Regions from separate parts of the Phytohabitans kaempferiae genome, predicted to be linked through region 1. Evidence: riboswitches for the same ligand, from Rfam matches in the RefSeq annotation. Region 1 holds a riboswitch; the other holds the start of a gene.
The links. Region 1 has a riboswitch for S-adenosylmethionine ahead of ACFFIA_RS21620 (aminotransferase class V-fold PLP-dependent enzyme). Riboswitches for the same ligand answer to the same signal wherever they lie in the genome.
Positions count from the first base shown of each region.

Region 2: it holds a riboswitch for S-adenosylmethionine, as region 1 does, so the genes downstream of both, thrC (threonine synthase) here and ACFFIA_RS21620 (aminotransferase class V-fold PLP-dependent enzyme) in region 1, are expected to answer to the same signal.

Region 1 covers NZ_JBHLUH010000042.1:32,552-35,951, forward strand. Annotated here, with positions in the region: gene ACFFIA_RS21615 (LysR family transcriptional regulator) at 1-824, shown strand, start outside; SAM riboswitch class IV at 1,255-1,373, shown strand; gene ACFFIA_RS21620 (aminotransferase class V-fold PLP-dependent enzyme) at 1,414-2,634, shown strand; gene ACFFIA_RS21625 (YeiH family protein) at 2,641-3,400, opposite strand, start outside.
Region 2 covers NZ_JBHLUH010000084.1:146,549-149,948, reverse strand. Annotated here, with positions in the region: gene thrC (threonine synthase) at 328-1,629, opposite strand; SAM riboswitch class I at 1,641-1,776, opposite strand; gene ACFFIA_RS38715 (ABC transporter permease) at 1,848-2,714, opposite strand; gene ACFFIA_RS38710 (alpha/beta fold hydrolase) at 2,711-3,400, opposite strand, start outside.

The DNA of each region.
Region 1 (3,400 bases):
AGCCCGCACTGAGCAAGCAGATACGGATGCTGGAGAAGCAGCTCGGTGCGGTCCTGTTCCAACGGGACCGGCGGACGGTGCGGCTGACCGCTGTGGGGGAGTCCCTGCTGCCGCACGCTCGCACAATGCTGTCCGGCTGGGAGGCCGCACGGGCGGCGGTGGCGGCCGCGAAGGCCGCCGAGAGGTGTGCCCTGGTGATCGGCATGTCCACCAGCCCGGGCCGTGGGCTGCTGCCCGCCCTGCGGGCCCGGCTGGTCTCCCGGTATCCGGGCTTCCGGCCTGTCCTGCGCCAAGTCAACTGGGCCGATCCCAGCGCTGGGTTGGCGGACGGGTCGAGCGATGTCGCCTTCGTCTGGATGCCTCTGCCGGACGGCGACCACTACCGGTACGCGGTGGTGGCCCGCGAGCGGCGGCTGGTCGCCCTCCCGAAAGGACACTCCCTGGCGGCGCGGGCTGCTTCCGACCGCGACGGGGCAGTGGACTTCGCCGACCTGCTCGACGAGCCCTTCCTGGCCCTCCCGCCGGAGGCTGGACCGTTGCGGGACTACTGGCTGGCCCTGGATGCCCGAAACGGCCGCGAGCCCAGGATCGGCGGGGTCATAGGCAGCGCCGAGGAGACCTACGAGGCGGTCGCCAACGGTGCGCGGGTGGTGCTGCTGGCTACCGGCAACGCCCCGCTGGTCGTCCGGGACGAGGTGATCGCCGTGCCGGTCCGCGGCCTCTCTCCGTCCGCGCTGGCGGTGGCTGCTCGCCGGGACGACGAGCGGCCCGTGGTGCTCGCCTACCTCGCCGCGGCGGGTGAGGTTGGCCCCAGGACGTCTTAGCCTTGATCCACCGATGAATGTGGTGCGGGATCGGCGTGCCGGACGCGATGGTGCCCTCCGAGCTGGGGAAGATCGAAGTTCTTCACGCTTTGATCGTCCAGTTGAGAGGGCATCTCGCGGGTGAGGTTACTACATGACACTGGCATGGTCCGCGCATCGTTTGACGATCCGAATCTGGTGTCGTGTGCCGGGCTGGAGCCGGTGATGCCGGCGCAGTCGTGTGGTCTGTGCACGTAGATCGCCTCGGGAACACCGCGGGCGGCCAGTGCCGGGCGCAGCGCACCGACTCGCTGTACAAGCTGAGCCAGCCCGACCACAGCGAGACAGCCCGGCGCAACACCAACCTGTTCACAGCAGGGATCCGCACCGACGGATCTTGGTAGCGAAGCCTCCGTTCATGCTGCATCCGCCGGGTGGTATGTTCGGTGGCGGTCAAGAGTGTCAGCGTCAAGCCCCGGCTCGCTGACCGGCAACCCTCGTGTTCACGGTGGGGTGCCCCGGGTGACGACCAGGCCCGCGGCCGAGCCGCGTCGCGGGTAAGCGTGAGCTTGGAGGGCTTTCCGTGTTGCTCGATGTTGTCGGTGCTGATCTGCCGGTCCGGTTGCGTTCGGGGGAGAAGGCGCGCTTCGTGCATCTTGACTACGCGGCGTCCGCGCCGTGCGTTCGGGCCGCGGCCGATGCGGTGGAGGGGATGCTTCCGTGGTACGGCAGTGTGCATCGCGGCGCTGGTGTGCGTTCCGGTAAGTCCACTTTGGAGTATGAGGTGGCCCGGCAGGCGGTTGGTGATTTTGTCGGTGCCCGGGCTGGTGACGCGGTCGTGTTCACTCGTAACACGACGGACGCGTTCAACCTGCTGGCCCGGGTTTTGCCGGCGGGCGTGACGGTGGTGGTGTTCGAGGGCGAGCACCATGCCAACCTGCTGCCGTGGTCCGCTGTGGTGCGCCTGCCCGTGCCGTGGGGGCCGGACGCGGCCGTCGAGTCGCTGGAGCGGGCGTTGGCGGGGATCGCGGGGCAGGTGGTGTTCGCGGTGACCGGGGCCAGTAACGTGACCGGGGAGGTCTGGCCGGTCCGTCGTCTGGCCGATGTCGCCCACGCGTACGGCGCCCGGGTGGTGGTTGACGCGGCGCAGTTGGTCCCGCACCGGGTCGTCGACATGGAGGCTTTGGGCGCGGACTATCTGGCGTTTTCGGGGCACAAGCTGTATGCGCCGTTCGGTGCTGGTGTGCTGGTGGGTCGTTCCGATTGGCTGGACGCGGCTGAGCCGTACTTACGTGGGGGTGGCGCGAGCGTGGCGGTGGGCGATGGTGTTGGCGAGGTGACCTGGGCGACGGGGCCGGCGCGGCACGAGGGTGGTACGCCGAACCTGCTGGGCGCGGTGTCGCTCGCGGCGGTGTGTACCGCACTGGTGGGCGCCGACCGGGCCGCGTTGGAGAGGGGTGAGCGGGATCTGCTGGCCCGGTTGTGGGAGGGGCTGGCAGAGGTGCCGGCCGCGGTGCCGGTGAGTCTTTTCGGCGCGGAGCATGAGCGGGTGGGTATCGTCTCGGTTGCCCTGCCCGGCCATGATGTCGGCGAGGTCGCGCAGCGGCTCGCGCTCGACCATGGTGTCGGGGTGCGGGCGGGGCAGTTCTGCGCGCATCCGCTGGCTCGCCGCCTTGCCGGTTCCGTGGCGTCGGGTGCTGACGACTGCGGTGCCGGGCCGGCGGCGTTGCTGCGGATCAGCTTCGGTCTGGGCACCGTCGCCGAGGACATCGACCGGGTCGTGGCCGCCCTCGCCCAGGAGACTGGCGGGCTGGACCGTCGGGTGGTATGACCGGCGTCAGCCGGTCAGTGTGAGTCCGGCGAGTGACAGGCCGGCCAGCAGTGTCGTACCGAGTGCTCCGGCCATCAGGGCGCGCCCACCGCTGCGGGTGAGGGCGCGCATGTCGACCGCGGTGCCGAGTGCGAACATGGCCATTGCCAGCAGGAGGCTGGAGGATGCCGCGGCGGCGTGCAGGACCGGATCCGGCACCAGTTCGGTGGCCCTCAGCGCGGCCATGGCCACGAAGCCGGCGACGAACCAGGGCAGGATCGGCGGGCGGGGGCCGCTCTCGCCACCTGCGCGTCGGCGGGCGACCGCGACGAGCGTGACCAGCGGCGCGAGCAGGGCGACGCGGCCCAGCTTCACGACCACCGCGGCGGACAGAGCCACCGTGCCGGCCATGCCGCCGATCGCGACGACCTGGCCGACCTCGTGCACGCTCGCACCGGTCCACAGGCCGAGCGTGGTCTCATCCAGCCCGAGCAGCAGGCCGAGGAGAGGTACCACCGCCAGGCAGAGCGTGCCCAGCACGGTCACCACCGCGACGGCGGTCACCGTGTCCTCCTCGTCGCCGTCGGCGACCTGGTTCATCGCGGCTACCGCGGACGCGCCGCAGATCGACACACCGGTGGCGACCAGCAGGGCGCGGGCCGGGCTCAGCCCAAGGCGGCGCCCGCACCACCGGGTTGCCAGAAAGCCGGCGGCCACGCTGAACAGCACGACGGCGGTAGGGCCGAGGCCGAGCCGGCGGATGTCCGTGAGGGCGAGTTGCAGCCCG
Region 2 (3,400 bases), on a different contig from region 1:
GCTCCGCGACCGATTTACCCGGGCGGCTTTGGTCGGGAGGGACGGTCGCACAGCGCCTCCGGCGCTGGGACGTTAGAGCAAAGCCTACGGCGACCGCCCTCCCGCACGGAGCATCCTGCGTCGTCCAGGTGGCTCCGTCAAGTCCCCACAGCGGTGTTTTCTCGACGGACGGCAAATTCACGACTACGCAATGCAACTTCCATCCCGGTCAGACCCCTCGCGACCTGCACTTCCCTCCATGGTCGCGCTCCCGCTCCGCGTAATCGGGAATCGCAAAATCGACGAAGGCATCTGGCCGGTCGCGCCTGACGGCCCCGGCCGCAAGGCTCAGGAGTCGAGGAGGCCGGCGTCGCGCGCGCCGCGGAGCGAGGGCTTGATCCGGTGGGTCGGACCGACCTGCTCGGCGACCGCGTCGATGGTCTTGAGCCCTTCGCCGGTGTTGTAGACGACCGTCTCGGCGTCCGGGTCGAGCTTGCCCGCCTCGACGAGCTTCTTGAGCACGGCCACCGTGACGCCACCGGCCGTCTCGGCGAAGACGCCGGTCGTCCGCGCCAGCAACTGGATCGCGTCGCGGATCTCGTCGTCGCTGGCGTAGTCCATCCAGCCACCGGTGCGGCGGACGGCCTCCAGCGCGTACAGCCCGGCGGCCGGGTCGCCGATGTTGAGCGACTTGGCGATGCCGACCGGTTTGACCGGGATGATGTCGCTGACCCCGTTGTGCAGCGCGACGGCGATGGGGTTGCAGCCGGCGGACTGTGCCCCGAAGACCCGCCATCCGTTGGCCGGCGCCTCGACCAGCCCGATCTCGACCAGCTCGCTGAACGCCTTGTCGACCTTGGTGAGCAGCTCGCCGCTCGCCATCGGGATGACCACCTGCTCGGGGATGCGCCAGCCGAGCTGCTCGGCGACCTCGTACCCGAGGGTCTTGGAGCCCTCCGCGTAGTAGGGCCGCACGTTGACGTTGACGAACGCGGTGTCCTCGAACTCGTCGGTCTCCACCAGCTCGCTGCAGAGGCGGTTGACGTCGTCGTACGACCCCTCGATCGCGACCAGATCGCCGCCGTACACGGCCGTCGTCACGACCTTGCCGGGCTCGAGGTCGCCGGGGATGAAGACGATCGACGGCACGCCGGCGCGGGCCGCGTGGGCGGCGACCGAGTTGGCCAGGTTGCCGGTGGAGGCGCAGGCGAACCGGGCGAAGCCCAGCCCTCGCGCCGCGGTGAGGGCGACCGAGACGACCCGGTCCTTGAACGAGTGGGTCGGGTTGGCGCTGTCGTCCTTGACCCACAGCGGCCCGCGGATGCCGAACTCGGCGGCGAGCTGCCCGGCGGAGATCAGCGGGGTCAGCCCGGGGTCGAGGGTCACTCGGCTGGCCGGGTCCTGCCCGGCGGGGAGCAGCGCGGCGTACCGCCAGATGCTCTCTGGGCCCGCCTCGATCTGTGCCCGGGTCACCCGCGCGAGAGCGGCCTGGTCGTAGGCCACCTCGAGCGGGCCGAAACACTCGTAGCAGGCGTGCTGGGCGGCGAGCGGGTACTCCTTGCCGCAGCCGCGACAGACGAGCGCGCGGGCCGGGCTGGCCGGAGCCGAGGTGCCGGAGGTGGTGGTTGTAGCGCCGAGGGTCGACGTCATCGCGAGGCGTCCTCTCATCTTTCCCTGCGCCGCACCGTGCGGCGGGGACGGAATTGGCACCTGTCCCGCGAAATCTCGTCGTCGAGTCGTGCGGGGTGGTTGCCGGGGCGTCTTCGGGCCGTATCCCTCAGCCCCTCTGGATGAGGTATTCAGTTGTGGTCCGACCAGTGTACGGGGCGGAAGCGGCTACCGGGCCTTTCCGGTGACCTGCCTCACGATCACGACACGACATCCTTTCGGGTGAATCGCCAGAAGGCGAGCGACCAGAAGAGCGTGGCGTACGCGACCGCCGAGATGCAGCCCTTCACGATGTCGTCGGACTGTGCCGGGGTCGAGAGGAGTCCCAGCCAGGCGTTGCTGTAGTGCGTGGGCAGGAACGAGCGCAGGCTGCCCAGCGCGGTGATCTGGTCCAGGATGCTGGAGAGGATGAAGAGCAACACCGCGCCGCCGACCGCGCCGAGCGGGGCGTCGGTGAGCACCGACAGCAGAAACGCCAGCCCGGCCACCACGAGCAGCCCCACCGCCAGGTAGCCGAGGATGCCGAGCAGCCGCAGCAGCCCCTCGCCGGCCGGGATCTCGGCGGCGACCGTGCTGCGCAGCGGCGACCAGCCGTACCGCAGCGTGCCGACGAGCAGCGCGGTGCCGGCGAGCAGGAGCAGGGCGATGGCCGAGTACGCGAGCGCGACCACCAGCTTCACCGCGAGCAGGCGGGCCCTCGGCACCGGTACGGCCAGCAGGTAACGCAGGCTCCCCCAGCTCGCCTCGCTGGCCACCGTGTCGCCGCAGAAGAGTGCCACCACGACCGTGAGCAGGAAGCCGGCCGAGACGAAGAGTGTGAAGAGCGTGAAGTTGAGACCGCCGGTGGTGGCCAGGTCGATCAGGCTGGCGAACTCGCCGCCACCGTTGTCGTCGTCGCCGCTGTCGAACTGGAACGCGATCAGCACGATCAGCGGCAGCAGCACCATGAAGCCGAGCGCGAGCTGCGTACGCCGCCGGGACGCCTGCCGCCGCCACTCCTGCCACACCGAGAGCGTGCGCCCGGGGCGGTAGCCGGCCGCCGCGCCACGCGTGGTCACCGTGCTCATCGGTCGCCACTCCCCCGCGAGTTGTCGCCCACCAGGGCCAGGAACGCGTCTTCGAGCCGCCGCCGGGGCACGACCCGGTCGACGCCCACGCCGGCCCGGACGAGCTCGGCGACCACCTCGCTGCGCGCGGTGCCGTTGATGTCGACCACGAGCCCGTTGGAGCCGTCGGTGGCGACCGAGCGCACGCCGGCCAGGCGGTCGAGCACGGCCTCGGCGGCGTCCACGTCGGAGACGTCGAGCCGTACGGTCGGCGAGTCGCCCACGATCTCCTCGACCGGGCCGGACGCCACGATCTCGCCCTTGTTGACCACGACCGCGTGTGTGCAGGTCTGCTCCACCTCGGCGAGCAGGTGGCTGGAGACCAGCACGGCCCGCCCGTCGGTGGCGTACCGCTTGAGGACGCGCCGCATCTCGGCGATCTGCGGTGGGTCGAGCCCGTCGGTCGGCTCGTCGAGCACCAGCAGCTCGGGCAGGCCCAGCATCGCCTGGGCGATGGCGAGGCGCTGCTTCATACCGTGGCTGTACTTGCGGATCTTGCGGTGGATGGAGTCGCCCAGCCCGGCGATCTCGATCGCCTCGTCGAGCCGCGCCTCCGCCTCCGGCCGCCCGGTCGCCCGCCAGTACGCCTTGAGGTTCTCCAGCCCGCTCAGGTGCGGCAGGAATCCCGGCCCCTCGACGAGCGCGCC